DNA from 3 places in the Streptomyces sp. JNUCC 64 genome. Region 2 is predicted to be linked to each of the others. Evidence: riboswitches for the same ligand, from Rfam matches in the RefSeq annotation. Region 2 holds a riboswitch; each other region holds the start of a gene.
The links. Region 2 has a riboswitch for cobalamin ahead of ACVWNX_RS27410 (cobalamin biosynthesis protein). Riboswitches for the same ligand answer to the same signal wherever they lie in the genome.

Region 1: it holds a riboswitch for cobalamin, as region 2 does, so the genes downstream of both, ACVWNX_RS31180 ((2Fe-2S) ferredoxin domain-containing protein) here and ACVWNX_RS27410 (cobalamin biosynthesis protein) in region 2, are expected to answer to the same signal.
Region 3: it holds a riboswitch for cobalamin, as region 2 does, so the genes downstream of both, metE (5-methyltetrahydropteroyltriglutamate--homocysteine S-methyltransferase) here and ACVWNX_RS27410 (cobalamin biosynthesis protein) in region 2, are expected to answer to the same signal.

What each region holds. Positions count from the first base shown of each region.
Region 1 covers NZ_CM137015.1:7,532,411-7,542,671, reverse strand. Annotated here, with positions in the region: gene ACVWNX_RS31200 (MBL fold metallo-hydrolase) at 1-944, opposite strand, end outside; gene ACVWNX_RS31195 (ferric reductase-like transmembrane domain-containing protein) at 1,425-2,432, opposite strand; gene ACVWNX_RS31190 (hypothetical protein) at 2,638-3,318, shown strand; gene ACVWNX_RS31185 (sigma-70 family RNA polymerase sigma factor) at 3,469-4,107, shown strand; cobalamin riboswitch at 4,220-4,379, shown strand; gene ACVWNX_RS31180 ((2Fe-2S) ferredoxin domain-containing protein) at 4,440-4,835, shown strand; gene ACVWNX_RS31175 (ABC transporter substrate-binding protein) at 4,901-5,887, shown strand; gene ACVWNX_RS31170 (FecCD family ABC transporter permease) at 5,995-6,996, shown strand; gene ACVWNX_RS31165 (ABC transporter ATP-binding protein) at 6,969-7,826, shown strand; gene ACVWNX_RS31160 ((2Fe-2S)-binding protein) at 8,042-8,707, shown strand; gene ACVWNX_RS31155 (DUF7677 family protein) at 8,866-9,171, opposite strand; gene ACVWNX_RS31150 (ABC transporter ATP-binding protein) at 9,218-10,261, opposite strand, start outside.
Region 2 covers NZ_CM137015.1:6,648,408-6,658,668, forward strand. Annotated here, with positions in the region: gene ACVWNX_RS27395 (putative cobaltochelatase) at 1-1,312, opposite strand, end outside; gene ACVWNX_RS27400 (hypothetical protein) at 1,309-1,548, opposite strand; gene ACVWNX_RS27405 (cobyric acid synthase) at 1,668-3,209, opposite strand; gene ACVWNX_RS27410 (cobalamin biosynthesis protein) at 3,212-4,246, opposite strand; cobalamin riboswitch at 4,368-4,561, opposite strand; gene ACVWNX_RS27415 (hypothetical protein) at 4,771-5,007, opposite strand; gene ACVWNX_RS27420 (inorganic phosphate transporter) at 5,017-6,282, opposite strand; gene ACVWNX_RS27425 (alpha/beta hydrolase family protein) at 7,339-8,475, shown strand; gene ACVWNX_RS27430 (hypothetical protein) at 8,750-10,234, shown strand.
Region 3 covers NZ_CM137015.1:429,786-440,046, reverse strand. Annotated here, with positions in the region: gene ACVWNX_RS01650 (prenyltransferase/squalene oxidase repeat-containing protein) at 1-2,837, opposite strand, end outside; gene ACVWNX_RS01645 (prenyltransferase/squalene oxidase repeat-containing protein) at 3,394-4,806, shown strand; gene metE (5-methyltetrahydropteroyltriglutamate--homocysteine S-methyltransferase) at 4,930-7,248, opposite strand; cobalamin riboswitch at 7,416-7,638, opposite strand; gene ACVWNX_RS01635 (NAD(P)-binding domain-containing protein) at 7,903-9,303, opposite strand; gene ACVWNX_RS01630 (flavin-containing monooxygenase) at 9,409-10,261, shown strand, end outside.

The sequences.
Region 1 (10,261 bases), 880 kb from region 2:
TCGGGGGTCTCCGCCAGCAGGGTCACCGGCTTGCCCCAGGGGATCAGCCAGGCCAGATGGGTGGCGAGCTTGCCGTCCCCCTCGAAGTTCAGCGATCCGGCGACGTGCCCTTGGGCGAAGGCGACCCGGCCGCGCAGGTCCACCACCCACTCCCCCGCCGCGAGCCGGGCGGCGATCTCGTCCGCGTCGGCGGGGCGGGGCGGGGTCAGGTCCACCGGCGCCGGGCCCCGGGCGTTCGCCGGGCCCATGTGCGCGTAGTACGCGGGGACGTCGTCCAGCCCGGCCAGCAGGGCGGCGACGAAGGTCTCCGCGTCCTGGGTCAGCGCGGCGTTGACGAGACGCTCGGTGCCGATCGTGGAGGCGCCGCCCTCGCCGGTTCCGGAGGCGCAGAAGCTGCCGAAACCGTGGGTGGGCAGCACCGGGACGTCGTCGGCGAGGGTGTCCGCGAGACGGTGTGCGGAGGCGTGCTGGGCGTGGGCGAGTTCCTCGGTGAGCCGGGGTTCGACCAGGTCGGGGCGGCCGACCCCGCCGATCAGCAGCGAGCCGCCGGTGAAGGCGGCGACGTCGCGGCCGTCCTCGGTCAGGACGTAGGAGGTGTGGTGCGGGGTGTGGCCGGGGGTGGCGATCGCCCGCAGGGTCAGCCCCCGGTCGACGCGGACGGTGTCGCCGTCCGCGACGGGCACCCGGTCGAAGGAGACCGACGCCGCGGCGGGGACGAGGTAGCGCGCCCCGCTGATCCGGGCCAGCTCCAGGCCGCCGGTCACGTAGTCGTTGTGCAGATGGGTCTCCACCACGTACGCGATCCGGACGTTCCGGCGCGCCGCCGCGGCGAGGACCCGGTCGACGTCACGGGGCGGATCGACGGCCACGGCGGCCTCCGGGCCGCCCGCCAGATAGCTGCGGTTGCCCAGTCCGGCGAACTCCAGGGTGTCCACGAAGAACACGGCCCACACTCCTCTCGACGTACCCCTCTCATGTACCCCCCGGGGTATTTCTTCCTTCACCATAACAAATACCCCTGGGGGTATTGAGGGAGTCACTCTCCGGCCCGGAGGTCAGGGCGCGAGGGAGCCTTCGGAGCGAAGGAAGCGCTGGCCGGAGAGGCGCGAACCGCCGAGATCAGGACCGGGGGCCGGGGGGCCGGGGGCGGCGACGTGGACGGGAGAACGGGCCCGGCGGCGGGCGGCGGGCGGCGGGCGGCGGGCGGCGGGCGGCGGGCGGCGGGCGGCGGGCCATCGAACCCGGGAGCGCTCCTCCCGGGCGGTCACCGGAGGCGGACGCCCCCGCGCCGGGAAGCCACCGGGCACGCGAACGCCCCGCCACCCCCGGACGGACCGGGTGGTGACGGGGCGGGCACGCCGGGGACCGGCGGACGGGGCGGGGGCCGACGGACGGAGCGGGGACAGGCGGACGGAGCGAAGCCCTCAGTCGTGGTCGTGTTCGGTGTGGGAGGAGGTGGTGTCGGCGGGCGGCTGGACGCGGCCCCCGTCCCGGCCGCTGAGCGGGACCGCGACCAGGGCGACGAGGACGGCGAGGGCCGCCAGCCGTCCGGTGAGCCGCAGGGCCCATCCGGTCCGGGACCCCTGGTGGGCGACGGGCCCGGCGAGCCGCTGGGAGCGGCGGGCGGGCCGGAGCAGCCGGGCCAGGAACAGTGCGGCGACGGGCAGTTGGAGCAGCCATACGGTGGTGCGGAACCAGCCGTCGTACCAGACGTTGGTGCCGTACAGCAGGGTGTGCCAGACGCTGAGGACGTACACCACCAGGACGAAGCGGTGCATGACCCGCCAGGTCCTGGCCCCTATCCGGTGACGGACGTAGAAGAGCAGACCGAGCGGGATCGCCAGGTAGAGGGCGGCCTGCCCGATGGGGATGGCGATCCTGCCGGTGCCCGAGTCGTAGCCGCCCGGGACGAAGGTCTCGACGAAGGCGGTGGCGGTGCGCGCGTACCAGGCGCCCGAGTCGAAGCGGATCAACTCCGCCGCGAACAGCAGGGCGTGGGCGGCGATCAGGGCGATGCTGTTGAGGCTGGTGGTGCGGTGCAGACGCTCCAGCCTGGGCCCCGACAGCGGCAGCCACGCGGGACGGGGGCCGGAGAGCAGCAGTCCGAGCAGCACCGTGAACCACGCCCACAGCAGCGCCGACCAGCCGAACGCCTGGCTGAGGAAGTACATCCAGAAGGCCCCGGCGTCGGACATGAACGGCATCACGCTGACGGTGGACGAGGTCCCGGCCTTGATCCGGACGTAGAGCAGGACGAAGACGGCGGCCGTGACGAGCAGCGCGACGCCGCCGTCGAGGGCGCTGGCGCGCAGATCGGAGCGAAGGGTGACGCGGGGCGGGGTCCGCGTTGGCGGGCCCTGCTGTTCCGGGATGGCGCGGGACGCCGACAGGGGCTCCGGATCGGAAGCGGCACGGCCTTTCGGGAGGTTCATGGTGGGGGCTCACCTTCCGTCGTGTGGCAGCGGGCCGCGTGGGGACGGACCCGACGAGTCGCCCCAGTAGTCGGATGCGGGAGGCGGAAGGTTCCCGGCGATCTTCTGTGACATGGGTCACAGTAACCGGCTGTCCGGAAACGGGCTCGAACGCGCCAACTGTCCGGTCAAAGCCCTTACCCCGGACCCGTATCGCGCTGGCACCATGACCACCATGGGAGCCGGAACCGCACTCCGCGTCGCCCACACGGCGGTCCTCGTCGCCGTGTGCGTCGTGGTGTCCGGGCTCGGACACGACCTGGCGTCGGGGACCTCCCCCACGCTCCGGAGCTATCTCCTCGCCCTGGTCCCGATGACGCTGCTCGCCTGGCGGCTGGCCCGGCGGGAACGTTCCGCCGCGACGGTCATCGGGGCGAGCGCGGCGGCGCAGTTGATGCTGCACACCCTGTTCGGACTGGCGCACGGTCCGGACCCCACGGCGGCGCACGGCGCCCACACCGGGCACCGGATGTCCGTCGTCACCTCCGGGGAACACGGGGGCACGGCCGCGACCGACGCCGGGGACGCCGTACTCCGCGCGCTGGGAAGCCTGTTCGACCCCGCGGCGCTGACCTCGGGGATGGCGGGCGCCCACGCGCTCGCCGGGGTGGTGTGCGGCTGGTGGCTCTGGCGGGGGGAACGTTCCCTCGCCCAACTCGGCCGGGCGCTGGCGCTGTTCCTCGGGGGATTGCTGCCGCGGTTCGTCGCGATGACGCTGGGCGGTGCGCACGCCCTGCCCATGACCACCCCGTGGCCCACCGACCACCGGGGCTCCGACCGGCTGCCCACCCCGCTCGCACTGTTGCGCGCGACTCCCCGGCGGGGCCCTCCCTCCTTCGCGTCCTGACCCCCCGTCGGCGTTCCGGCCCGACCCCCTCCCTTCCTCCCCCACCCCACGCGGGACCGACGGGAACGGGCGGTCCGGGCCAGGGACTTCCGACTGATCCGTTTTCCTCACCCTTACCGGGCTCCTCCCGGACGCGAAGGACGATTTGTCATGCCTTATGCACCAAGGACCATCCTGACCAGCGCTCCGCGCGGCGGCGCCACCGCGCACCGCCACGCCCACCGCGACGCGGAGATCACCACCTGGGCGCTGGCCGCCGGACTCGGCGACCGGCGGGCCGCCGAACTCTTCGTCCACGCCACCTACGACGACGTACGGCGGTTCGTCGCCCACCTCACCACCGACGTACCGGGCTCGGAGGACCTGGCGCAGGAGACCTTCCTGCGCGCGCTGACCAGCCTCAGCGGGTTCGCGGGCCGCTCCTGCGCCCGGACCTGGCTGCTCGCCATCGCCCGCCGGGTCGTCGTGGACCGGCTGCGCCGGGCCTCCGCCCGCCCCCGGATCGCCGACACCTCCGACTGGCTGACCGCCGCCGAACGCGCCCAGCCCCGGCATCTGCCCGGCTTCGAGGAGTCGGTGGCCTTCATGGACGCGCTCGACGCCCTGGAACCCGGACGGCGGCAGGCGTTCGCCCTGACCCGGCTCCTCGGCCTCTCCTACGCCGAGGCCGCGGAGGTGCTCGACTGCCCGGTGGGCACCATCCGCTCCCGGGTGGCCCGGGCCCGCCGGGACCTCGCCGCCCACTGGGTGGACGGACCCGGCGCCGCCCCGGCCCTGGTCGCCGCCTGAACCACCCCTCCGGCGCGGGCGGTCGGCCGCCGCCCGCGCCGGGGGCCGTTCGCCGCCCGCCGTGTGACCTGCGCGGCAACCGCGCCCCGGACGTACCGGTCCGGGCGCCCGGTCTGTCATGATGACGCGGAAAGGCGACGGCGGAACGAGGAAACCGGTGCGAATCCGGTGCGGTCCCGCCACTGTGATCGGCGAGCGGACCCCGAACGGCCCACTGCCCCTACGCGGGTGGGAAGGGCGGGGCGAGCGCAGACCCGAGAGCCAGGAGACTCACGCGGTCGCCTCCTCGACAGAACTGGGGCGGATCTCCCCAGAGGGGGGAGTGAGTCGGGATGCCCGAAGGGCCGTCGGCCGACGATCCGGTGCCGTGCCGGGTCGTGGTGTGCCGCGACTGCTGCTGCGGCAGCGCCAGGAAACTGCCCGGTGTCGACCACGCCGCGCAACTCGCGCGGCTGCGCGATGAAACACAGGTGACGGTCTCCGACTGTCTGGACGTCTGCGACCAGGCCAATGTGATCGTGGTGCGCCCGTCCGCCACGGGACGCGCGGCCGGAGCCCGCCCCGTCTGGCTCGGCCTCGTCAACGACCCCGCCGCCACCGAGGACGTCATCACCTGGGTCCGGGCCGGTGGCCCCGGCGTCGCCGAGCCGCCGGACGTCCTGGACCTGTACGTCTTCGACCCGCCCCGGCGGGCCCGTACCGCCGCCCCGTCCGTCGACGGCCGCTGATCCCACGAACCGACCGCGCGGGCGCACCCTCGTGTGCCGTCGCGCGGTGAGAGGACCACCACACCATGAGCAGACGCTCTGTCTCCCTGCTGACCGCCGCCGTCTTCCTGATGGCGGGCTGCGGCACCGGCGGGGGCGGGGACGACGGGAAGTCCGGCGCGTCCGGCGACGCCCCCGAGGGCTTCCCCGTCACCGTCGAGAACTGCGGGGTGAAGACCACCTACGAGCGTCCGCCCCGGCGCGCGGTCACCCTGAACCAGCACGTCACCGAGATCCTGCTGGCCCTCGGGCTGGAGAAGTCGATGGCGGGCACCGCCTACCTCGACGACGAGATCCTCCCCGAGTACGAGCGGGCCTACCAGGGCGTCAAGGTCATCTCCGACGAGTACCCGTCGGTGGAGGCACTGCTCTCCGCCGAACCCGACTTCGCCTACGCGGGCTTCGACAGCGGCTTCGACGAGAAGGAGGGGCGCGGCCGGGCCGCCCTCACCAAGGCGGGCGTCGACTCGTACGTGAACGTCGAGGAGTGCCCCTCCGGGCCGGTGACGATGAAGCTGATCGAGACGGAACTGCGGACCGTCGGGAAGATCTTCGGAGTGCCGGACCGGGCGGATCGGGAGATCCGTAAGGTCCGTGCCGCCCTCGGCTCCGTCGAGGAGAAGCTCGGCGAGGTCGAGCCCGTCGACGTGTTCGTCTACGACAGCGGAGACAAGACCGCGTTCACCGCGGGCGGCGCGGGCATCGGCAACGAGATGATCGAGAAGGCGGGCGGCAAGAACGTCTTCGACGACCTGGACAAGCAGTTCGGCGACGTCTCCTTCGAGCAGGTCGCCGAGCGCGCCCCGGACGCCATCGTCATCTACGACTACGGCGACCAGACCGTCGCCCAGAAGAAGCGGTTCCTGCTCGCGAACCCCGCGCTGAAGGACGTCCCGGCGATCAAGAACAAGCGGTTCGCGGTGCTGCCGCTCTCCTCCACCGTGCTCGGCGTCCGGGTCCCGTCCGGCGTCACCGACCTCGCCCGCCAGCTGCACCCGGCCCGCTTCCGGTGACGGGCGCGCCCCGCACGGCGGCCCTCGGCGCGCCGGACACCGCGAAGCCGTCCGACCCGGCCCCCGGGCGGGTCGGACGGACCGGGCGGGTCCGGGCGCCCTATCCGCTGGTCCTCGCGGGGCTGGCCGCGCTGGTGCTGGTGGCGGCGACGGCGGGCGTCGCCGTCGGCTCGGTCGGGGTCCCCGCCGGACAGGTGTGGAGCATCCTGCTGCACCGGATCCACCCCGGCCTCGCCGAGGTCGACTGGACCCCGGTGCGGGAGACCATCGTCATGGAGGTCCGGCTGCCGAGGGTGCTGCTGTGCGCGGTCGTCGGCGCGGGACTCGCCGTCGCCGGGACCGCGCTGCAGGCCCTGGTCCGCAACCCGTTGGCCGATCCGATGCTGCTCGGGGTCTCCTCGGGCGCGTCGGTCGGCGCGGTCGCCGTCCTGGTCCTCAACATCACCGTGTTCGGGCTGGCGACCCTGCCGATCGCCGCGTTCTGCGGGGCGCTCGCCGCGCTGGTCGCCGTGTACCTGCTGGCCAGGTCCGGCGGACGGATGACCACCATCCGGCTGGTCCTCGCGGGCGTCGCGATGGCGGAGGTGCTGTCGGCGCTCGCCAGCTTCCTCATCGTCACCTCGAACGACCCGCACAAGACGCAGTCCGCGCTGCGCTGGATGCTCGGCGGACTCGCGGGCACCACCTGGGACATGCTCTGGATCCCGGCCGTGGTGGTGCTCGCCGGGACGGCGGTGCTGCTGGGGGTGAGCCGTCCGCTGAACCTGCTGCTGGCCGGGGAGGAGGCGGCGACCGCGCTCGGACTGGACGTGCACCGCTTCCGGGCGGGGATGTTCACCGTCGTCGCCCTGATGATCGGCACCATCGTGGCGGTCAGCGGCCAGATCGGATTCGTCGGTCTGATCATGCCGCACATCGTGCGGCTGCTGGTGGGCGCCGACCACCGCCGGGCGCTGCCCGCGGCCGCGCTGCTCGGCGCCGCGTTCCTGATCGCCGCGGACCTCGCGGCACGGACCCTGATGAGCCCGGAGGAGGTCCCCGTCGGCATCCTCACCGCCCTGGTCGGCGGACCGTTCTTCCTGTGGCTGATGCGACGGAGGACGGCATGACGGCACCGGTGGGCCAGGACGGCACGGCCGCGCCAGGAGCGCTGGACATCGAGGACGTGACGGTCGTCGCGGGCGGCCGGGCGCTGGTGTCGGGGGTGTCCCTGCGGGTGGCGCCCGGGGAGGTGGTCGGACTCGCCGGGCCCAACGGCGCGGGCAAGTCGACGCTGCTGCGCACCGTCTACCGGACCCTGCGGCCCACCGCGGGACGGGTGCTGCTGGACGGCGAGGACGTGTGGCGGCTGCCCGGCAAACGGCTCGCCCGGCGGCTGGCGGCGGTGCTCCAGGAGAGCGCGGGCGACTTCGAGCTGACGGTCTACGACGTGGTGGCGATGGGCCGCACCCCGCACAAGCGGGCGTTCGCGGGCGACGACGCGCACGACCGGACCGTCATCACCGACGCCCTGACCCGCCTGGACGTGGCCCACCTCGCCGACGCCGCGTTCGAGCGGCTGTCCGGCGGGGAGAAGCAACGGGTGCTGATCGCCCGCGCGCTGGCGCAGCGGCCGGGCACCATGGTGCTGGACGAACCGACCAACCACCTCGATCTGCGGCACCAGTTGGACGTGCTGCGGCTGGTGCGGCGGCTCGGGGTCACCGCGGTCGTCGCCCTGCACGACCTCAATCTGGCCGCCGCGTTCTGCGACCGGATCTGCGTCCTGGAGGCGGGCCGGGTGGTCGCGCTGGGCCCTCCGGCGGAGGTCCTCACCCCGGAACTGCTGTCCTCCGTGTACCGGGTGGAGGCGGAGGTGGGCACCCATCCGCGCACCGGGGTCCCCCACGTCACCCTGCTGACCGGGGACGCGGAACCGGCGCCGGCGCCCCGCCCGTGACCACCGGCCGCCGCCCCCGCGCGGGGGACACGGTCACGGCAGGCGTGGCGGACACGGCGACGGCAGCGGCGACCGGGGCGACCGGGGCGACCGGGGCGACCGGGGCGACCGGGGCGACCGGGGCGAACACGGCTGGCGCGACGGCAGGTACGGGGGAAGGTACGGCGGGCGCCGCCCGGGGCGCGCGGGGCGGGTCCCCGGCCCCCGAGGCCGAGGTGGCCGCCGCGCTCGCCGACGTGGCGGACCTCGGCGGCTTCTTCGTCCTGCGGGTCGGCGGCCCCGACGACGGCTGGCACCCCCTCGACACGGCGTACCCGCACGGCCTGCCCGATCTGATCGCGGCGACGGCGGCCCGGCACCGCAGCCGTGAACCACGGGTCGCCGCCTCCATCACCCAGCTCGGCCACGCCGCCCGGCTGTGGTCCCCGGTCCTCGCCTGCGCCGTGCTGCACGGTGTGGTGCCCGACCTCACCGGGCTCCAGCGCGCCGACGAGGGCCCGGCACTCCGGCTGCCGCGCGCCACCGGGCGGTACGCGGACCGCCGGACCGCCCGGCTCGCCGACGAGCTGTACGACACGGTGGTCGTCCGGCGGCTGGACGCGCTGCGCGACGGACTGCCCGTCCGGGTGGCCCCCCGGCTCCTCGACGGGAACACCGCCTCCGCCCTGGTCGAGGCGGGCCGGGCGGTGCTCGCCGCCCGCCCGGAGGCCCGTGGGCGGCTGACGCCCCTGGTGGACCGGCTGCTGAGCACCGGCCGCCTGGCCGGGACCGGCAGGATCACCGGCCCCGCGCTGACCTTCCGGCGACGGAGCTGCTGTCTGTACTACCGGGCCCCGGAGGGGGCTCCGTGCGGCGACTGCTCGCTGGGCGCGAGGGGCTGACCCGTCGCCCCCTGCTGGCCCCGCTGCTCCCGCTGGCCCGGACGACCGGAACAGCGGGCGCCCGGGCGGACCGCACCCGGGCCCCTGGCACCGGGAAGCCTCCGTCGCGGCCCGCCGCCCGGAGCGGTCGACCGGGCGCCGTGTGACGGGCCCGCGCCTCAGAGGTGGAGTTCCGTCTCCCAGTCCTCGAACGGCGGCTCGACCCGGTAGTCCGGGTCGCAGCACGCCCGGATCCACTGCGCGACCCGGTACTCCGCCTCCCCTCCGTTGGTCACCTGGCCGTCCGCGTCGACCCGCAGCACATTGCCGTAGATCGCGAAGACCCGCTCCAGGGAGGAGCCGGAGTGGAAGACCGTCGGGCGGTAGTCGAACCCGTCGAGCAGGTCGACGTCGATAGTGCCGTTCGCCAGGTAGAAGGCGAAGAGCCGGAGCGAGGCGCGCACGTCGACAGGCAGATGTCCCATCAGCGCATCATGCCCGGCGCCCGGCCCGCGGTCCGGCACCGGCTCCTCACACACGGAGGACGCCGCCGTCCCCGCTCCGGCCGCCGGGCACCCCGCGCCCGGCGGATCCGGAGGCGTCGGCCGGGCCGGAGGTCACCGTCGGGCCGCAGGCGTCGGCCGGCCCGGGGGTCGCGGTCGTCGGCCCGGGGGCGTCGGCGGACATGTGCAGGGCGTCCACCAGCCCCCGGTAGAGCCCGTCGGTCCGCAGGAGTTCGCGGTGGGTGCCGGTCGCGCGGACGACGCCCTTCTCCATGACGACGATCCGGTCCGCGCCGACGACCGTCGAGAGCCGGTGCGCGATGGAGACGACGGCCGCGCGGTCGGCGTGGGCGCGGACGTGTTCGGTGACGGCGGCCTCCGTCAGCGCGTCGATCTGGGCGGTGGCCTCGTCCAGGAGCAGCACCTCCGGGGCGTGGAGCAGGGCCCGGGCGAGGGCGACGCGCTGCCGCTGCCCGCCGGAGAGCGAGGTGGGCGTCAGTTCGGTGCCCAGCCCGTCGGGCAGCGTGCGCACGTGGTCGCCCAGCCGGACCCCGTCCAGGGCACGGTAGAGGTCGTCGTCCGTGGCGTCCGGGTGGGCGAGCAGCATGTTGTCGCGGACCGAGCCGGGGAGCAGGGGGGTGTCCTGTTCCACGTAGGCGAAGCGACCACGGATGTCGGCGGCGGCCAGCCGGGTGTAGTCGGTGCCGTCCAGCCGGAGCGTGCCGTCCTCCGGGTGGACGAAGCGCAGCAGCAGGGAGAACAGGGTGGTCTTGCCCGCGCCGGAGGGGCCGACGATCGCGGTGTGCCCCCGGGCGGGGATGTCCAGGTCCAGGTTCCGTACGGCGGGTTCGGCGCCGGGGGCGTAGCGGGCGGTGACGTTCCGCAGCTCGATCAGGGGCCGTGCGGTGGGCGCGGTGCGGCGGACCGCGTCCCGTGGGGCGCCCGGGTCGGCGGTCCCGGGCCGGACGCCCCACCCCGGTTCGGCCGTCCCGGGCCGGTGGGCGGTGGTGCCCCGCGCCGGACGGTCCGGCGTCGGGGAGGCGTCCTCCAGCGGGATCTCCCCGACCTCGCG
Region 2 (10,261 bases):
CCGTCGCGGGGCGCTCGGGGGCCACGCCCACCGGCTGTCCCTCGGGGGCCTCCGGGGCGTCGGCGTCGTCGGTGGGCCGGGCCGGGGGCTCCTGCTCGGGCGCGTTCCGGGGCGGGGGCGGGGCGCCGGGACCGTCGTCCGGACCGCTTCCGCCCGGGCCGCCGGGGCCGTCCGGATCGGGGTCAGGCTCGTCCCCGTCCTCAGGGCCCGCCGCGTCGTCCGGGCCCGCCGCGTCGTCCGGGTCCGGGGCGTCCTGCTCCCCGGACGGTCCGGCCGGGGGCTCGGGCTCCGGCTCGTCGTCGGGGCCGAACCCGTCCAGCACCCGGTCCAGCTTCTCCTCGTCCAGTCCCGGCGCGTCGAACGGGTTGCGGCGCCTGCGGTGCGGCAGCGCGAGCAGGGCCGCCCGCCGGACGTCCTCGGTGCGGACGTCCGTCCGGCCCGCCCACGCGGCCAGCGCCGTCGCGGTGCGCGCCATCACGATGTCCGCGCGCATGCCGTCCACCTCGAAGGCCGCGCAGACCGCCGCGATCCGCAGCAGCGCGCCGTCCCCGAGCCGTACCGAGGGCAGCAGGGCGCGGGCCGCCGAGATCCGCTCCCGCAGCGCCGCCTCCTCACCGGCCCAGCGCTCCGCGAAGCCCCCGGGGGCGTCGTCGTACGCGAGGCGCCGCTTGACGACCTCGACCCGGCGCGCGGGCTCCCGGTCCGCCGTCACCTCGACGGTCAGCCCGAACCGGTCCAGCAGCTGCGGCCGCAGCTCGCCCTCCTCCGGGTTCATCGTGCCGACCAGCAGGAACCGCGCCGCGTGCCGCACGGAGACGCCCTCGCGCTCCACGTACGAGGCGCCCATCGCCGCCGCGTCCAGCAGCAGGTCCACCAAGTGGTCGTGGAGGAGGTTGACCTCGTCCACGTAGAGGATGCCGCGGTGGGCGTCGGCCAGCAGTCCCGGCTCGAACGCCTTCACCCCGTCGGTGAGGGCCCGTTCGATGTCCAGCGAGCCGACCAGCCGGTCCTCGGAGGCGCCGACCGGCAGTTCCACCATCCGCGCCGGCCGCCGGGCCGCCGGGCCCACCTCGTGGGGGCCGTCCGGGCAGCCCGGGTCGGGCGCGTCGGGCGCGCAGGAGAAGCGGCAGCCGGTGACCGTCGCGACCTCCGGCAGCAGCGAGGCGAGGGCCCGGACCGCGGTGCTCTTCGCGGTGCCCTTCTCGCCGCGCACCAGGACGCCGCCGACGGCGGGCGACACCGCGTTCAGCAGCAGTGCCAGCCGGAGGTCGTCCTGACCGACGATGGCGGTGAATGGATACGGGGTGGTCACCCGTGGCCCTCCCTGTCGTTGCGGCCCGCGCGGGGCGTGGACGGTACTGGGGTCGTGATGTGCGGGTCGTGCGTGAGGTGCGTGTCGTGCGGGTCGTACGTGGCGCCCGTGCCGTGGGCGGTACCCGTGCCGTGCGTGGCGCTCATGACGCGGGTGGCGCCCGCGTTGTGTGTGGTACCCGCGCCGTGCGTGGCGCTCATGAGGCGAGCGGTGCCGGTGCCGTGTGCGGCGTTCATGACGCGAGCGGCTCCCGTGCCGTGCGTGACGGGGACGACGCCGACGCGCGGTCGGCCCGTACGGGCGGGTCCGGGGCCGGTGGGTCCGGAGGCCGCGGGCCCCGCCACCGGGGCGGCCGTCACGGCGCGCCCGGCGGGACGAACGGCAGCCCCGGCGGCGGACCCGAGGCGATCAGCGCGCCCAGCGCGTCGGTGTCGGTGTGCTCCTCGATCAGATCGGCGAGCCGGTCGAGCTGTTCCTCGCGCAGCGCCGCGAACGAGGTGTCCGGCGCCGGGACGAACCGGCGCCCCGCCGCCGCCGCGACCTCCCGCAGGAACGCCCGCCGGAAGCCGTCCGACTCCAGCGAACCGTGCCAGTGGGTGCCCCACACCGCGCCCACCCGGCAGCCGTCCAGGAACGGTTCGCCCCCGAGGACGTCGGCCACCCCGTGGTGGATCTCGTACCCCTCGACCCGCTCGCCCAGCGCCGCGCCGGACGGCCGGGCCAGGGTCTTCTCCCGGGCGAACCGCACCCGCACCGGCAGCAGACCGAGGCCGTCGACGGTGCCCGCCCGGGACTCCACCTCGTCCTCGATCCGCTCGCCCAGCGCCTGGAAGCCGCCGCAGATCCCGAGGACGGGACGGCCTTCGGCGGCCCGGCGGCGCAGCACCCCGGCGAGCCCCCGCTCCTCCAGCCAGCGCAGCGCGCCCACGGTGCCCCGGGTGCCCGGGACGACCACCAGGTCCGCGTCGGCGGTCTCCTCCGGACGGTCCACGAAGCGGACCACCACCCCCGGTTCGGCGGCCAGCGCGTCCACGTCCGTGAAGTTCGACATCAGCGGCACCGCGCACACCGCGACCCGCAGCACCTCCGCGCCCACCGGGGGAGCGGCCGGGGCCCCGCGGACCGTGCCGTGCGTGGAGACCCGCAGCCCGTCCTCCTCGTCGATGCCGAGCCCGTGCCGGAACGGCAGCACCCCGTAGGTGGGGCGGCCGGTCAGCCCGCGCAGCATCTCCAGTCCGGGCTCCAGCAGCGAGACGTCGCCCCGGAACTTGTTCACCAGGTAACCCGCCACCAGCGCCTGGTCCTCGGGGGCCAGCAGTGCCGTCGTCCCGAAGAAGGACGCGAACACCCCGCCCCGGTCGATGTCCCCGACCACCAGCACCGGCAGCCGGGCGGCCCGGGCCACGCCCATGTTGACGATGTCCGTGCGCCGCAGATTGATCTCGGCCGGGCTGCCCGCGCCCTCGCAGACCACCACGTCGTGGGTGGCGCGCAGCTCCTCCAGGCACTCCACGACCGTGCCGAGCAGCGCCCGCCGCCCGCCGGGCACCGGGCGGCCGTCGTCGGGGCCGCCGCGCGTGCCGAAGAAGCCGCGCGCGCTCATCTCCCCGACCGGACGGCCCATCAGCACCACCTGGCTGGTGCGGTCCCCGCCGGGCTTCAGCAGCACCGGGTTCATCAGCGCGCTGGGCTCCACCCGGGCGGCCTGCGCCTGCATCGCCTGGGCCCGGCCGATCTCGGCGCCGTCCCGGGTGACGAAGGAGTTGAGGGACATGTTCTGCCCCTTGAACGGCGCCACCTTGACGCCCTGGCGCGCCAGCCACCGGCAGATCCCGGCGGTCACCACGCTCTTGCCCGCGTCGGACGTCGTCCCCGCGACCAGCAGTCCGCCCCGCACCCCTACCGACCCCTTCCGATGACGGTGGCCGCGGCCTTCGCGGCCCCACCGCTCCCGGCCGCCGTGGCGGCGGCCGTGGCGACGGCCCCGGCGCGCCGGGCGGCGCGGACCGAGAGCGCCCCGCGTCCGGCCGCGCACACCGCCAGGGCCAGCCAGCCGACCCGCCGGGACAGCCGTACCGCGCGCTCCACGTCCGCCACCGCCACGGCACGGCCGCCCCCGTTGAGGACCGGCCGGTGCTCCACCCGTCCGGCGTAGGAGAGGGTGCCGCCGAGCCGGACGCCGAGCGCCCCGGCGAACGCGCTCTCCGCGACGCCCGCGTTGGGACTCGGATGGCTCCCCGCGTCGGCGCGCCAGGTCCGCGCGGCGGACCCCGGGGCACCCCCGGCGAGCACCGCGAGGGCGCCGGTGAGCCGGGCCCCCGGCCAGCCCATGACGTCGTCGAGACGGGCCGAGGCCCAGCCGAACCGGCGGTGGCGCGGCGACTTGTGGCCGACCATCGCGTCCAGGGTGTTGACGGCGCGGAAGCCCACCAGCCCGGGGACCCCGCCGATCGCCCCCCACACCAGCGCGCCGACCACGGCGTCGGAGGTGTTCTCCGCGACGGACTCGACGACCGCGCGGGCGATGCCGTCGGCGTCCAGCGCCTCGGGGTCGCGGCCGCACAGATGGGGCAGCCGCCGCCGGGCGGCCGTCAGATCGTCCGCCGCGAGCGCCTCGCCGATGACACGGGCCTCCCGGCCCAGACTGGTCCCGCCGACGACGGCCCAGGTGGCGGCGGCGGTCAGCGCCACCGAGGCGGCGCGCGAGGGCGCCACGGCGCGCGCGGCCAGCGCGGCTGCGCCCGCCGCGCCCCCGGCACACAACAGGGTGTGCACGGTGCCCCAGCCCCGGTGGTCGCGCCACAACAGGTGTTCGACGGCGCCCGCGGCACGACCGAAGGCGGCGACCGGGTGGCCCCGTCGGGGGTCACCGAACAGGAGGTCGCCGATCAGTCCGGCGGTGGCGCCGTACGCGAAGGTTCGCCCGGCCCGCATCGGCTCAGCCCGCCCGGCCCCGGGGGACGCGTGGACGGTGGAGGGGTCCCGCGCACCGGCGCTCGGGACCGGGAGACGGGCGCCCCGGCATCGCTGTGTCCTCACTCAGGGTCCGCGCCCTGGGTCGACGGAAACGACGGCGAGAGTCTCCTGGCTCCCCGGATCGGCGCCGCCCCCGGTCTTCCAGCCGTGCGGCCGTGACGTTCGGTGTGGGGGAGGCTCCCCGGTGACAGTGGCGGGACCGCGCCGGATTCGCACCGGCTTCCTCTGCTGCCGCCGTAATGGCCCCGGCAGTCCACCACGCCCCGAGAACACCCGTCAACCGGGCGCTGACCTGCGGCGGCGCGGTGTGTGAAGCCCCACATGCGGCCGGGAACCCGGTCCGGCCACCGGCCCCGGGCGGCCGGGCACCGGCTCTTGGGGGTACGGGCGGGTCCGTCGGCCCCGTACGACCGACGGCCCGGTGGGTCACCGTCCTGGGAACGGTGACCCACCGGGCCGTCGGGGAAAACGCGGTCCTGACGTCAGGCGACGATCAGGTAGATGCCGTAGGCGACGGCGGCGACGCACAGGGCGAAGCAGGCGTACGCGCCGGTGACCGCGAGGGCCGCCGAGCCGTTCTTGGCGCCGCCCTCCCCGGCGAGCGCGGTCTCCCGCTTGGAGAGGCCCACGATCCCGAGGGTGAACAGGCCCACGAGAGCCACCGTGACCACGAGGCTGACCCCGAACACGGAGCCGAGTGCTACCCAGTCGATTTTCATGGAGGTTCCTTACACCTTGGCGGTCCGCGGGGCGGACTCCGTCGAGGGGCCGTTCTCCGCCGGGACGGTCGCCGTGAGGTCGCCCGTGGCGGTGGTGGTGTCCCCGACCGGACCGGCGGGGGGCGGGGTCACCGCGGCGATGGCGGTGGTGACGACGCCCGCGGGCTCGTCCGTGTCCACGTCGTTGACGTTGGTGTGGTCGACGACCTCGCGGCGGGAGATGATCCAGATCGCGGTCGATCCGCCGATCAGCAGGGCGCCGGTCGCGATGACGCCCCAGGTGCCCTGCTTGGTGAGCAGTTCGGCGAGGGCGCCGACGACGGCCGCCGCGGGCAGGGTCAGACCCCAGGCGACGAACATCCGGGTGGCGGTCGACCAGCGGACGACCCCGCCCTTGCGGCCGAGGCCCGCGCCCATCACGGCACCGGAGCAGGACTGCGTGGTGGAGAGCGAGAAGCCCAGGTGCGAGGAGGCCAGGATGACCGTCGCGGCACTGGTCTGGGCGGCGAAGCCCTGCGGGGGCTGGAGGTCCGTGAGGCCCTTGCCCATGGTGCGGATGATGCGCCAGCCGCCGAGGTAGGTGCCGAGCGCGATGGCGATGCCGGCCGAGGCGATGACCCAGAAGGGCGGGTTCGACCCGGGCACCAGCACGCCACCGGTGACCAGCGCCAGGGTGATGACACCCATGGTCTTCTGTGCGTCGTTGGTGCCGTGCGCCAGGGAGACCAGACCGGCCGAGGAGATCTGGCCGATGCGGTAGCCCTTGGAGGTCGCCTTGTCGTCGGCCTTGGCGCCGATCTTGTAGGTGAGGCGGGTCGCGAGCATCGCGGCCACACCGGCCACCAGGGGCGCGGCGACGGCGGGGATCAGGACCTTGGTGACGACGGTCGAACCGTTCACCGAGTCCCAGCCGGCCGACATGACCGCGGCACCGATGAGGCCGCCGAAGAGGGCGTGGGAGGAGCTGGAGGGCAGACCCAGGAGCCAGGTCAGCAGATTCCAGAGGATGGCGCCGACGAGCGCCGCGAAGATCACTTCAGGTGAGATGCCGTCCTCATTGATCATGCCGCCGGAGATCGTCTTGGCGACCTCGACCGAGAGGAAGGCACCGACCAGGTTGAGCACGGCGGACATGGCCACCGCCGTCTTGGGCTTCATTGCGCCTGTCGAGATGGTCGTCGCCATCGCGTTGGCTGTGTCGTGGAAACCGTTCGTGAAATCGAACACGAGAGCGGTGACGATCACGATTCCGAGGAGGAGCGTGATGTTTTCCATTTACCCAGGCTTCTGTTGGACGTCAGTGGCGGTTGGAACGTAGGCAACCTGAGTGAACGGAAGATGAACTGAGGCAGGCATCGCGGTGACCCGATCTGGAGCAGGGCGGTTCCGCATGTCGCGGCCGGGTCGCCGGAGGGCTTCACGGGCCCGAAACGGAGGGGTTCCGGCGGTTCCGGTACAAGCGGTTGCCATGCCGTACCGGAGGTCCGTTCACCACCTCATCCGACTGTACGACGCTCTTCCCGTTCAGCGAACCAACTGTCCTCTTTGTCACGTTTGAGTAAGGAACGTCACCCGCCCGGCGGTCCCGTACGGGCGGAGGCGCCCCTCGCGGCGCCCGGCACCGGGGCTCCGCGGCCCCGGCCGGGCCGGAACGCGGCGCGGTGCCGTCACGACGCCGTCACGGTGCGAAGCGGAATCCGTCCGCCCGCCGTTCCGGACCGCCGAAACCCCATCCGGACCGGGGCCCCCGCGCGCCGCCTCCGCCCACCCCGGCACACCCGTTCCCCGGCCCGCCCGCCGCCCGCTCCGCCGGCCCGTTCACCTCTCCGTTCCGGGCCGTTCACCGTGGGTCCGGGCCCGGGGGACGGAAGGTGAACGGCCCGCAACGGACGGGCTCCCCGGACCGTCCGCTCCCGGAAGCCCGGAAGCCCGGAAGCCCGGAAGCCCGGAAGCCCGGAAGCCCGGAAGCCCGGAAGCCCGGAAGCCCGGAAGCCCGGAAGCCCGGAAGCCCGGAAGCCCGGAAGCCGCGAACGGCGAACGGCGAACGGCGAACGGCGAACGGCGAACGATCAACGGTGAACGGTGAACGGCGAACGGGAACCCGGAAAGGGCGAATGGGAACCCGGGGGCGGGGAACGAACGGCGCCCGGGAGCGAGCGGCACGGTCCCGCTCCCTCCGGAACGGACGGCGGGAGCGAACGGCGAACGGACGCCTCCGAACCCGCGCCGCGCGCCCCGGCGGCGGCCGGGAGTGCACCGCCCAGGTGAACCACCACGCCCGCCGTGGCGCCCCGCTGGCCCCGCCCCCACCCCGCCCCGACACTGGACACCGTGCGTACCGCCCATGTCGCGGCGGCGGCCGTCACCGCTGCCGCCGCCACCGCGACCACCGCCCTGCTCTCCCTGGCCGCGGGCCGCCTCGCCAGCGACACCGCCCTGCGGCCCCGGCCGGGACGGCCGTTCCCGGGGGACCCGGCGCTCACCGTCCACGCCGTCACCGACGACCACGTCACCCTGACCCGCGACCTCGCCAGCCTCCGCCCCGGCACCTACGGGCTGGCGGGCGACCGGGTGCACGCGGTGGTCGGCCCGGTGGTGCCCGAAGCGCCGCACACCGCCGACACGGTCGTGCGGCGGCTGGAACGCGTCACCCTCGGCGCCCTGACCCCGGGCGCCCGGGTCCGGCTGACCCCCCAGGTCCACGTGGGCGACCCGGGCACCGCCCTCGGCCTCGACCACACCGACGTCACCGTCCCCGGCGAGGTCGGTGTGCTGCCCGCCTGGGTGGTCCCGGCGGCCCGCGACACCTGGGTCGTCGCGGCGCACGGCCTGGGCACCACCCGGGAGCACCCGATGGTCGTCATGGACTTCCTGCACCGCCGCCGGTTCCCCGTGCTGTCCCTCGCCTACCGGGGCGACCCCGGCGCGCCCCGCGCGGCCGACCGCCTCGGCCACCTGGGCGAGACCGAGTGGCGGGACCTGGACGCGGCCATGCGCCACGCCGTCGACCACGGCGCCCGCCGTCTGGTCCTGTACGGCTGGTCCACCGGCGCCACGATGGCGCTGCGGGCCGCCGCCCGTTCCCCGCTCCGCGGCCACGTCGTGGGGCTGGTCCTGGACTCCCCGGTCCTCGACTGGGAGGTCACCGTCCGCGCCCTCGCCGCCGCCCGCCACGTGCCCCACGCCCTGCTCCCGCTGGCGGTGCGCGCCGCCGAGGGCCGCGCCGGACTGCCCCCGGGCGAGGCCCGCGCGGGCACCGACCCGGGCGAACTGGACGTCCCGGCGCTGGTGGTGCACGGCCCGGACGACGCGATCGCCCCCTGGGGCCCCTCCCGTGCCCTCGCCCGCGCCCGTCCCGACCTGGTCACCCTGCACACCGTGCCGGACGCCCCGCACGGCGCGATGTGGAACGTGGACCCGGCGGGCTACGAGGAGGCCCTGCGCCGCTTCCTCACCCCCCTCGGCTGACCCTCCCGCCCCACGATCCGTCCGGTCGCCCCGTCCCCGCCCGGCCCACTCTCCCCAACAGCCCCCCTGAGCGCCCCCGTCACCCCACACCCTCCCCGCCCCCCTGTGACGACGGTCCCTCCGCTCACACCCCGTCCGTGCCGGGCGTCCCCCTCCCCGGGGGCCTCCGCTTGTTCTCTCTCGAACGCGGGACCCACCACCGAGCAGACGTTCGCCAGCTCCTCGCGCGCCATTCCGTTTGGGTTTTCGGACCGTCAACCGGAAGACTGCACCCGTGACGTCCCGTACCCCGCGCGACTCCAGGCTCCGACTCGTCCGTCCGCGCTCTCTGAGCGCCACCGCCCCCGCGGCCGGTGAACGGCGTTCCCGCCGTCCCGCCCCGAGGCCCCCCGAGGGCACCCCAGCCCCCTGGGAACTGGCCCGCACCGCCCGTACCGGCCTCGCGGGCGCCGTACGGATCGCGCGCTGGGCCGACACCGCGCTGTCTCCCGCGCCCGGCCCCGGGGACGACGACCGCCCCGCCCCCCGGGCCGTTCCCGACCCGGCCGCCGCGCCCCCGGAACACACCCTCGCCACCACCCCCGGCGGCGGGGGCACCCTCTCCACGGCGACCGCCGAACGCGCCGCCGCCGAGCTGGGGCTGACCCCGGACCAGGTCCGCGCCGACTGGGACACCGCCCGGCTGGCCGGACTGGTCGAGGTGCACGGCGACTCCGCCCGCCCCGGCTGGCGGCTGCGCGCCTGGGACCGCGACGACACCGCCGTGCTGCGCGGCTGGGTCGCCCTCTTCGACGCCTGGTCGCTCGCCCACCCCGCGCCCGCCGGACCCGACGCCACGGCCGTCGGCGAGGTCGTCGAGGCGATGCCGCAGGTGCTCTCCTTCCTCCAGCTGTCCGCCGGGCCCGTCCCGGTGCCGCAACTGCTGGACCTGCTGGAACAGCGCGTCACCGAACTGCGCACCGAACGCTGCGAGATCCCCTACGACGCCGGGACCGGGACCGTGGTGCCGGAGCGGCCCCGGGAGCTGGCCCCGCCGGTGGTCTCCGCGCTGCTGGACTGGGCCCTCGGTGCCCTCACCGCCGTCGGCGCCCTCACCTGCGCCGACGGCCAGGCGACCCTGACCCCGCTGGGCAGTTGGGCCGTGTGGGTCAAGCTGGAGCAGATCTGCGTGGCCGCCCAGAGCACCGCCGGGGGCAACATCGAGCACTCCGCCGAGGCGATGCTGCGCGGCTGCGCCCGGCTGCGGCCCAGCGAGGCCCGCGCCGAGTACCGCGCCTGGCTCGCCGCCCGCACCGTCTCCAGCGCCGTCACCGAACTGATCGCCGCCGCCCGGGGCGAGGACGCCCTGCTGCGGGGGCTCGCCTTCGACGCGCTGCGGGTGGTCGGCGCCCCCGCCGAGTCGGAGGTCCGGCTGGTCCGGGACGAACCGTCGCTGCGCCCCTACGCCCTGCTGTGGCTCGCCGAGATAGAGGGCGTGGACCCCGAGGACGCGCACACCGTGCTGACCCGCGCCGAGGAGGTCTGGCTCTGGGTGGACACGGCGGCGGCCGTCGCCGACCACGGCGAGACCCAGCTGCTCGTGCGCCATCTGGAGTCCGCGCCCCAGCCCACCGTCCCGGCGCTGCTGGACGACATCCGGGGCGTGGGCCACCCCCGCACCGTCCAGGTGCTCGTCGCGCTCGCCGCCGCCCACCCCGACCCGGCGCTCGCCAAGGCGGTCCGCAGGGCGGCGTTCCAGGTGCACACCGGAGGCGGCTGACCGTCCCCCCCCGGCCGGGCGGTGCGT
Region 3 (10,261 bases), 6.2 Mb from region 2:
GCTCCTCCCTCCGTGCCGCCGCGGCGCCGTGCCGCCCGGGTCGCGCCCCAGCCGCCCAGGACCAGGACCACGGCCGCCGCCCCCAGGAGGCCGACCCGCGCGCCGGTGGACGCCAGGCCCCCGTCGGCGGCTCCCGCCGTGCCGCCGGAACCACCGGTCCCGGCGGCCGGACCGTGGGCGGACCCGGTGGTTCCGGTCGTTCCTCCCGGGCCGTCCCCGCCCGGGGTGACGATGTCCGGCGGGGACGGCGACGCGGACGGCCGGGGCGTGGAACCGGGCACGGGACGTGGGGTGGTGCCGTCCAGGTCGCGGGTCAGGGTGCCGAAGGAGATCCCGGTGGCGCCCCCGACGGCCTGGGCGGACGCGCGGACGTCGGACCGGGGCCGGCCGCCCTTGACGACCGTGAAGCCCCCGTCGGCGTTCTGCCGGGCGGCGAGGAAACCACGGGCCCGGGCGATCCGGTCGGCGTACCGGTCGGCGTCGAGCGACAGCGCCTGTACGGCCAGCGCCGCCGAGTTCACCGAGTTGCCCGCCGCGCCGGGGAAACCGCCGTCCGCCAGCTGCCGGGCCGCCAGCCAGTCCAGCGCCTCGTCGACCGCCGCCCGTGAGTCCGCGTCGGGCAGCAGGTCCAGGGCCATCGCCGCCATGGCGGTGGAGTCGACCTCGGCCCGGCTCGCCTCGCCGATCAGGCTCGGCCAGGCGCCCGACGGTTCCTGAAGGCTCTTCAGATAGGCGACGGGATCCTTGGCCGCGGCCGTCTCACCGGCCCGGACCTGGGCCATCACGCCGAGGGCCTGGGAGAAGACCGAGGTGGCGTACCGGTAGTTGCCCCGGGCCGCGCACGGCCGGGGCGGGGTGCTCCGGTCGGGGCAGACGGCCCGGGCGAGGGCCTCGATCAGGTCCTGGCCGCCGAAGTCGCGCGGGTCGCGCCCCACGACTTCGGCGAGCAGCGCCGCCTTCCCGAGGGAGCCGCCCCCCGCGTGGGCGGTGCCGACTCCCGTCCAGTCGTGGAGGTCGCGGCCCGTGCCGTCCTCGCCGCCCCCGTCGAGGAAGTCGACGACGTCGCGCAGGGTGGCGTCGTCGTGTCCGGTGGCGGCGAGCGCGTAGGCGCCGTCGATGGTCAGACCGTAGTCCGCGAACCCGGAACCCGGGGCGTTCTCGTAGTACCGGCCGTGGATCAGCCGGCCGCGGTCGGTGAGGTAGGCGGTGCCCTTCCTCAGATCGGGCCGGTCCCCGGCGGGCGGTGCCGTGGTGGTCGGGGTGGGGGTGGTCGGGGTGGGGGTGGGTACCGGCGGAGCGGTCTTCCGGGTGGTCAGCGCCACCAGGTCGCTCTTGGCCGCCGCGACGGTCACCGTCGTGGTGGCGAAGATCCTCGGGTCTTCTTCGCCTTCCTCGAAGCCGAACCCGCCCCCGGGGAGCTGCTGCCGGGAGAGCCAGGAGAGTCCCGCGTCCGCGTGCCGGGCGTCGCCCAGCGCGCGCAGCGCCTGTGCCGCCCAGCCGGTGGCGCCGGGGCTGCCCGTCGTCTGGTACGAGACGGAGGGCCAGGAGCCGTCGGCGGACTGCGTCCCCTTGAGGTGGGCGCGCGCCCTCTCGACGGCCCGGTCGTGGCCGCCCGCCCGCTCCAGGGCGAGGGCGATCAGTCCGGTGGAGGCCGCGTCGCTGTCGCACCACTCGCCGGAACGGATGAGGACACCGGTGAAGCCGCCGTCCTCGCACTGGAGTCCGGTCAGCCGGTCCACCGCGTGGGCCGGGGGCGTCACCCCGCCGTTCAGCAGGGCGATCACCGCCATGGCCTGGGCGTCCGCCTGCCCGGTGGTGCGGAAGTCGCCCTTGGTGAGACAGCCGGGGACGGTCTCCCCGTCGCCGATGTCCCGGGGACAGACGTGCTTCACCAGGTCGCCGAGCAGATCGTGGCCGCCGAAGTCCCGGGGGTCCTTGCCGGTGGCCTCGGCGACGAGCGCGAGCCGGGCGGCGGCTCCCGCGTCCGGCACCCCGTCCCCGCCGTCGGGGTAGGCGAAGGCGTCCGTCCGCGCGGGGGCGGCGAGGAAGTCGGCGGCCTTGCGGGCCACGGGGCTCTTCCGGTCGACGGCGGCGAGGGCGTACACCACTTCGGTGGTGAGCGCGTGGTTCGGCGTGCTGGAGCCTTCGTCGACGACCCGCTCCCCGTCGGTCAGCTTTCCGGTCAGCCACCGGGTCGCGGCGGCGACGTCGACCGAGCCCGGGGGGACGGAAGGGCCGGTGGGCCCGGTCGGGGTGGGGCCACCTCCTCCGGCCCGTACGTCGTCCGGGGAGAACGCGGGCCTGCCGCTGCCGCCGCCACCGACGTCGGTGCCGCCGAAGACCCAGGCGTCCACGTCGCCCGGCCGGAGCGTGCGGGACAGGGCGCCGAGCGGGCTGTAGGTCCACCTCTTCTGGCCGGGGGAGGCGGTCCAGTACGACCAGTACGCGGTGGACTGCGGGGTGAGGACGCAGTCCTCCTCGTCGGGCGTCGGGTACGGGGTGCCGTCGTCGAAGGAGGCGGTGCCGATGCGGCAGACGAACCCGTCCCCGTCGTGGACGGTCCCGGTGGTGGTGAAACCGCCCTCGCGCAGCAGCTCGTAGCCGGTCGTCGGGGTGGTGTCGCAGCCCCGCACCACGCCCCCGCCGAACGGGCCGAAGTCCACGGCGACGACCGCTCCGACCGAGGCCGTGCACCGCTCGACGGGGTCGGCCTCCGCCGGGGGCGCCCCGGTGAGCCACGCCACGGCCAGCCCGAGCGCCAGCAGCACGGCGGTCCCCAGGGCCAGCGGTCGCCGCCCCGCGCGGGCGCGCCGTGCCGTCCGTTCGTCGGTCCCCACCGCAGCCCCTCGTCTCTGCCGGGCGGCTGCGCACGTGGCGGCGGGGCCTCCCGTGGCCGCCGTGGCGGGGGAAGCCCGTGACGACCACGCCGTAGTCCGCGACGGCGGCCCTCGTGACTCCGTACCGCTCCAGGCATTCCGGCTCACCCGGGACGTCGGCCCGGGTCCACGGTTGCGGGTCAGCGCCGGGATTCGACCGGCTTCCCCTGGAACTGAGTGCTCATCAGACGACAGACAGGGAACACGGTTGTACGTGCACCGTCAAGATGGCCTCCCTTGTGCGGCGGCGCCCCGAAGGGTCCGGCGTCCGCACCCTGGCGGCCCCGTGACCACTCGGGTAGCGTCCTGGGCCGCCGTGCGGGGGAATCCGGTGCGAGACCGGAGCTGACGCGCAGCGGTGTGGGGCGGCGGGAGCCGCGTCCGAGCCCGAATGCCCGTACGGCGAAGCGGTACAGAAGCCGTGCCCACGCGTTCCGGGCGACGGCTGCCCCGCCGCGCCCGGCGGTCCCGGGCACGGAACGGAGCGGTCGGCGCCCGCCGAATCCAGGAGCAGGTCATGCCCCGATCCCGTCCCGCCCGCCGTCGCGCCCTCGTCCTCGCCGCGACCCTCGGCGCCCTCGTCCTCACCGCCCCACCGGCCTCAGGGACCTCCAGCCCCGCGCAGCTGGCCACGTCCAGGACGAACGGCGTCGCCTACCTCAAGTCGCTCCAGGCCGCCGACGGTTCGTACGCCGGGTCCGGTCTGTCCAACGAATGGGCGTTCAGCGCCTTCGCCGCCGCCGGTACGGCCGCCGTCGACGTGGCACCGGGCGGTGACACCACCAAGAACGCCCGCACCGTCTACCGCGCTCTCCTCTCCACGGCCTCCTGGCCCTCCGCCTCGCCCGTGGTCACCGACTACGAGCGGGGAGTCCTCAACGCCTACGCGGCGGGCATCGACCCCGCGCGCGTCTCCGCGTCCCGCAACCTGGTGGCCGACGTCTACGCCCACTGGCAGACCGCCGAGGCCGGATACTTCGGGCCCTCCGCCAACTTCAACGGCACCGTGTTCGCCGCGCTCGCCCTCGGCGGCGCGAAGACCCAGTCCGGCGGCGCGCGCGTGCCCCAGCGGCTGACCGACGCGGTCGTCACCCGCCTCCGGGCCAATCAGCACGTCGACGGCGGCTGGACCTACGGCAAGGCCGAAGGGAACCCCACGGCCCTCAACTCCCCGAGCGACATCGACATGACCGGCGCCGGGCTGGCCGCGCTCTGCGTCTCGGGCGTTCCCCGCACCGACCCGGACGTGGTGCGGGCCAAGAACTTCCTCAAGGGGAAACTCGTCCCCGGCACCGGGGCGTTCGCCTCCCTGTACGGGGTCAACACCAGCTCCAACGGATGGGGCGTCGCCGGACTGAACGCCTGCGGCATCGACCCGCAGACGGGCGACTTCCTCACCGCGAACGGCAAGACCCCGGTCGACTTCCCGATCGCCCACCAGTACAACCCGGCGGGAGGCTTCAAGTACAAGCCGTCCGACACCGCGCCCTCCCCGTACGCGTCGATCGACGCGCTCCGCGCGGTCGCCGGGGGCGGATTCACGACCGCGCCCCCGACCCCGGTCACCCCGGGCGCCCCGCGCTGGGTCGCCCAGCCGGCGTTCACGCCCGGAACCGTCACCGAGCTGGCGCTGAGCGTCGACGACGGCGCCGGCAACCTCAAGGTCTGCTCGGTGACCCTCACCCCGACCGGCGCCACCACCACCCTCGGTGCCGTCCTGGCCGCCGCGACGGCCTCCGCCGCCCCGTCCGGCTGCGTCACCTCCGTGGCACCGGCCTCCGGCACCGGCGCGATCACCTCGGTCAACGGCAAGGCCAACAGCGGCTCCCAGACCTGGAAGGCCAGCGTCGACGGCTCCGCCTTCACCGGCGCCCTCCGCGAGAGGGTGATCAACGTGGGGGACACCATCGCCCTGCGCTGGGGTTCCTGAGCGGCGGCACGACGAAGGACCCCCGCGCCCCGAGCGTCCGGGGCGAGGGGGTCCCCGGCCGGGTGACGCCGTACGCGTGCGGGGCCGGGGCGCTGGCGGCGCCCCGGCCCCACGGGACCGGCGTCAGGAGGAGGGGAGTTCACCCCGGACGGTGCGGGCCGCGACGACCAGGTTCTCCAGCGAGGCGCGGGTCTCGGGCCAGCCCCGGGTCTTCAGCCCGCAGTCCGGGTTGACCCAGAGCCGTTCGGCGGGGATGGCCTCCAGGCCGGTGCGCAGCAGCCCGGCGACCTCCTCGACGCCCGGTACGCGGGGGGAGTGGATGTCGTAGACACCGGGTCCGGCCTCGCGCGGATAGCCGTGGGCGGCGAGTTCCCGGGCCACCTGCATATGGGAGCGGGCGGCTTCCAGGCTGATGACGTCGGCGTCGAGGTCGTCGATGGCCTGGACGACGTCACCGAACTCGGCGTAGCACATATGGGTGTGGACCTGGGTGTCCGGACGGACCCCGGAGGTGGTGAGCCGGAACGCCTCGGTGGCCCAGGCCAGGTAGCCGGTGTGGTCGGCGGCCCGTAGCGGCAGCGTCTCGCGCAGCGCGGGCTCGTCCACCTGGATCACCGAGGTCCCGGCCGCCTCCAGGTCGCCGACCTCGTCGCGCAGCGCGAGGGCGACCTGGCGGGCGGTCTCGCCGAGCGGCTGGTCGTCGCGGACGAAGGACCAGGCGAGCATGGTGACCGGCCCGGTGAGCATGCCCTTGACCGGGCGGTCGCTCAGCGACTGGGCGTAGGACGTCCAGCGGACCGTCATCGGCTCGGGGCGGGAGACGTCCCCGGCCAGGACCGGCGGACGCACGTACCGGGTGCCGTACGACTGGACCCAGCCGTGCTGGGTGGCGAGGTAGCCCGTGAGCTGTTCGGCGAAGTACTGCACCATGTCGTTGCGTTCGGCCTCGCCGTGCACCAGGACGTCGATCCCGGCCTTCTCCTGGAAGGAGACGACCTCCTGGATCTCCGCCTTGATCCGCTCCTCGTACCCGGCCGCGTCGAGGTGTCCGGCGCGCAGATCGGCGCGGGCCACCCGCAGTTCGTCGGTCTGCGGGAACGAGCCGATGGTGGTCGTCGGCAGCAGCGGCAGCCCGAGGCGGGCGCGCTGGGCCGCGGCCCGTTCGGCATAGGGCAGGGAGCGGCGCGCGTCGGCGTCGGTCACGGCCCCGGAACGGGCCCGCACCGCCGGGTCCCGGGTGATCGGGGAGGCGGCGCGGGAGGCGAGGTCGGCGCGGTTGGCGGCGAGTTCCGCCGTGATGGCGTCGGCGCCCTGCGCGAGGCCCTTGGCGAGGGTGACGACCTCGGCGGTCTTCTGCTTCGCGAAGGCCAGCCAGCGCAGGATCTGCGGATCGACGTCCCGCTCGGCGGACGCGTCCAGCGGCACGTGCAGCAGGGAGCAGGAGGCGGCGACGTCGACGCGGTCGGCGAGTCCGAGGAGGGTGCCGAGCGTCGACAGGGACGCCCGCAGGTCGTTGATCCAGACGTTGCGGCCGTTGACGACCCCGGCGACCAGCCGCTTGCCGGGCAGTCCGCCGACCGCCGCCAGGGCCTCCAGCTGGGCCGAGGCGGCTTCGGTGAAGTCCAGTGCCAGCCCCTCGACGGGCGCCTTGGCCAGGACCGGAAGCGCTTCGCCCAGCCGGTCGAAGTAGGAGGCGACGAGCAGCTTGGGCCGGTCGGTGAGGGCCCCCAGCTCCCGGTAGGCCCGCTCGGCGGCGTTCAGTTCGGCTGGGGTGCGGTCCTGGACCAGGGCGGGCTCGTCGAGCTGCGTCCACTCGGCCCCGGCGGCGCGCAGGTCCGCGAGGACCTCGGCGTACACGGGGAGCAGCCGGTCGAGGAGGGTGAGCGGCTCGAAGTCGGCGGGGACGCCGGGCGCGGGCTTGGCGAGCAGCAGATAGGTGACCGGGCCGACCAGGACGGGACGGGCGGTCAGCCCCAGGCCGAGGGCCTCCGTCAACTCGGCGACCTGCTTGGCGGAGTCCGCGCTGAACTCGGTGTCCGGCCCGAGTTCGGGGACCAGGTAGTGGTAGTTGGTGTCGAACCACTTGGTCATCTCCAGCGGAGCGACCTCCTGGGTGCCCCGGGCCATGGCGAAGTAGCCGTCCAGGGCGTCCGCCGCCACGGCGGCGCGGTGCCGTTCGGGGATCGCGCCCACCATGACGGTGGTGTCCAGGACGTGGTCGTAGTACGAGAAGTCGCCGGTCGGCACTTCGTGGAGACCGGCTCCGGCGAGCTGCCGCCAGGTGTTCCGCCGGAGTTCCACGGCGGTGTCCCGGAGGGCGTCGGCGGTGACACGGCCCTTCCAGTACCCCTCGATCGCCTTCTTCAGTTCCCGGCGCGGGCCCTGGCGGGGGTAGCCGTACACGGTGGCCCGTGCTGCCGCGGCTGCGGACTTCGTGGTCACGGAGATCTCCTTCGCGAGATGAATCCCTGAGCCCGGTGACGGGACGAGAGCGCGAAGGGGATGACGAACCGGACGGCGACGATCCGCGCCACGGGGGCACGGCCGTTCCGTCTGGTGTGTACGCCGACCCGCCCACGAGGTCACCGGGATGTCCGCGCGCGGAACGGTCCGCGCGCGGGCGGTCGGCAGGTCTTCGGACTCACGGGCACGCCCACCGGACTCGTCCGGCGGACCCCTACTGGCCGTCGCTTCCCAGGTCCGTCCGGACCCAGTGCGTATGACGGCGGTCGTTCCCACTCACCGCTGCGGGGCAGTCCCGGATTCCCACCGGGTTCCCTCTTGCGACACCCCGTCTGGCGGACGGGGCGAACCGACTGCTGGAGATCACCTTACGGGCTGCGGCGCGACGCGGGGATCCCCGGCGGGCGGAGGGTGACGGGGAGCACATCGCGTGGCGCGGCCTGCGGTGTCCGCTCCGGCCACCGCGAGCCGCGCGGTGCCCCGTGACGTCTGTGTGCCCTGCGTGTTCCCTGTGCTCTGTGCGCCCTGTGTGCCATCCGCGTCGCGGGAAGCCCTCCCGTCGCGGAGGGTCCTCCCGGTGCGGGGCCGGTGAACCGTGCTCCCGCGCGGCGGCGCGTTCGGGCGTAGGGGGGACTACGAGTGCCGTCCCCCGGCCCCGGTCTCCCGGCTCCCGGCCGCCGTTGTCGCCGGGGCGAGGGTGACGGGCCGGGGCCCGGGCGCGCCGCAGCAGTCTCCGTCGCCGTCCGTGGCGGTGCCGGGGGCGTCGTAGAGGCCGGAGCCGCCGCAGACGCCGGTCTCGGGGAGGGTGAGTTCGACCCGGTCGGCCGAGGCGGGGTCGCCCGCGAGGGCGGCGGCGACGGAGCGGACCTGCTCGTAGCCGGTCAGGGCGAGGAAGGTGGGGGCGCGGCCGTAGGACTTCATGCCGACGAGGTGGAAGTCCTTCTCCGGGTGGGCCAGTTCGCGGTGGCCGTGGGGGTAGACGGTGCCGCAGGAGTGCTGGTTGGGGTCGATCAGCGGGGCCAGCGCGGTCGGCGCCTGGAGGCGTTCGTCCAGACCGAGGCGGATCTCGGAGAGGAAGGACAGGTCGGGGCGGAGTCCGGTGAGGACGATGACCTCGTCCACCGGGTCGAGACGGCGTCCGTCCTCCGCGACCAGGACGAGGCGTCCGTCGCCGTCGCGCTCGATCGCCTCGGTGCGGAAGCCGGTGACCGCGTCCGCGTGGCCGTCCGCGACGGCGGCCTGCGCCGCGAGCCCGAGGGCGCCGCGCGCCGGGAGCTGGTCGGCGGTGCCGCCGCCGAAGGTGGCGCCGGAGAGGCCCCGGCGCAGGATCCACACCGCCTTCGTCCCTCTGCCGTCCGTGGCGCGGGCGAGGTCCGCGAGGGAGGCCAGCACGGTGAACGCGGAGGCGCCGGTGCCGATGACGGCGGTGCGTCCGCCCGCGTACCGGGCGCGGACGGCCGGGTCGGTCAGGTCGGGGACGCGGTAGGAGACGCGGTCGGCGGCGGCGCTCTCGCCGAGCGCGGGCAGTCCGTCGCCGCCCGCGGGGGCGGGGGTGGACCAGGTGCCGGAGGCGTCGAGCACCGCCCGCGCGGTGAGGCGCTCCTCCCGGCCGTCCGGGTGCTCGACGTGGACGGTGAAGGGCCGGGCCTCGCGGTCGGCGTCCACGATCCGGTCCCGTCCGGCCCGGGAGACCCCGGTGACCCAGGTCCCGTAGCGGACCCGGTCCCCGAGGGCGTCGGCCAGCGGCTGGAGGTAGTCCTCGACCCACTCCCCGCCGGTCGGGTACCCGACCGGGTCGGGAGCGGTCCAGCCGGTGGAGGCGAGGAGCTCGGCGGCGGCGTCGTCGATCACCTCGCTCCAGCGGGAGAACAGCCGTACGTGCGACCACTGGCGCACCGCGTCGGCGGCGGCCGGTCCCGCTTCCAGGACGAGCGTGTCGACACCGCGGGCGGTGAGGTGGGCGGCGGCTGCCAGCCCGATGGGACCGGCGCCGATCACGACGACGGGCGGTACGGTGATGGAGGACGCGGACACGGCGGTTACCCCTTGCTGGTTCGACGTTTGTCGATGGCTTGCCCTCCCAGCATGGCAACTGCTTCGATGGGCGTCAACATAGACAGATATCGAAACGAGGTCGTCGTGGAGCGCGCTGACGTGGTGGTGATCGGGGGTGGCCAGTCCGGGCTGGCGTCCGCCCGGGCCCTGGCCGGGGAGGGGCTGGGGGCGGTGGTCCTGGAGGCGTCGGGCCGGGCCGTGGGGGCGTGGCCCCGCTACTACGACGGCCTCACCCTCTTCACGCCCGCCCGCTACAGCTCCCTGCCCGGACCGGCGTTCCCCGGGGACCCGGACCGCTACCCGCGCCGGGACGAGGTCGTCGCCTACCTCGCCGACTACGCCGACCGCCTCGACGCCGACATCCGCACCGGGCGCCGGGTCCACGCCGTGCGTCGCACCGGCCACGGCCACGGTCACGGCTTCGAGGTGGAGACGGCCGACGGGGAACGGCTGGCGGCGCGGGCCGTCGTCGCCGCCTCCGGCTCCTTCGGCCGCCCGTACCGCCCCGACCTGCCCGGTCTCGACGCCTTCACCGGAATCGTCCTGCACGCCGCCGACTACCGTGATCCCGCCCCCTTCGCCGGGCGGCGCGTGATCGTGGTCGGCGCGGGGAACTCGGCCGTCCAGATCGCCGCCGAACTCGCCGTCGTCGCCCGGGTCACGCTCGCCACCCGGCGCCCGGTCCGGTACGCCCCGCAACGCATCCTCGGCCGCGACCTCCACTTCTGGCTCACCCGCACCGGCGTCGACCGCGCGCCGCTCGGCCGCTTGCTGCGCGTCCCGCCCTCGCCCCCGGTCATCGACGACGGCCGCTACCGGGCCGCCCTCGCCCGCCGGGAGCCGGACCGCCGGCCCGTGTTCACCGGGACCGAGGGCGCGGAGGTGATCTGGCCGGACGGAACGCGGGAGGCGGTGGACACCATCGTCCTGGCCACCG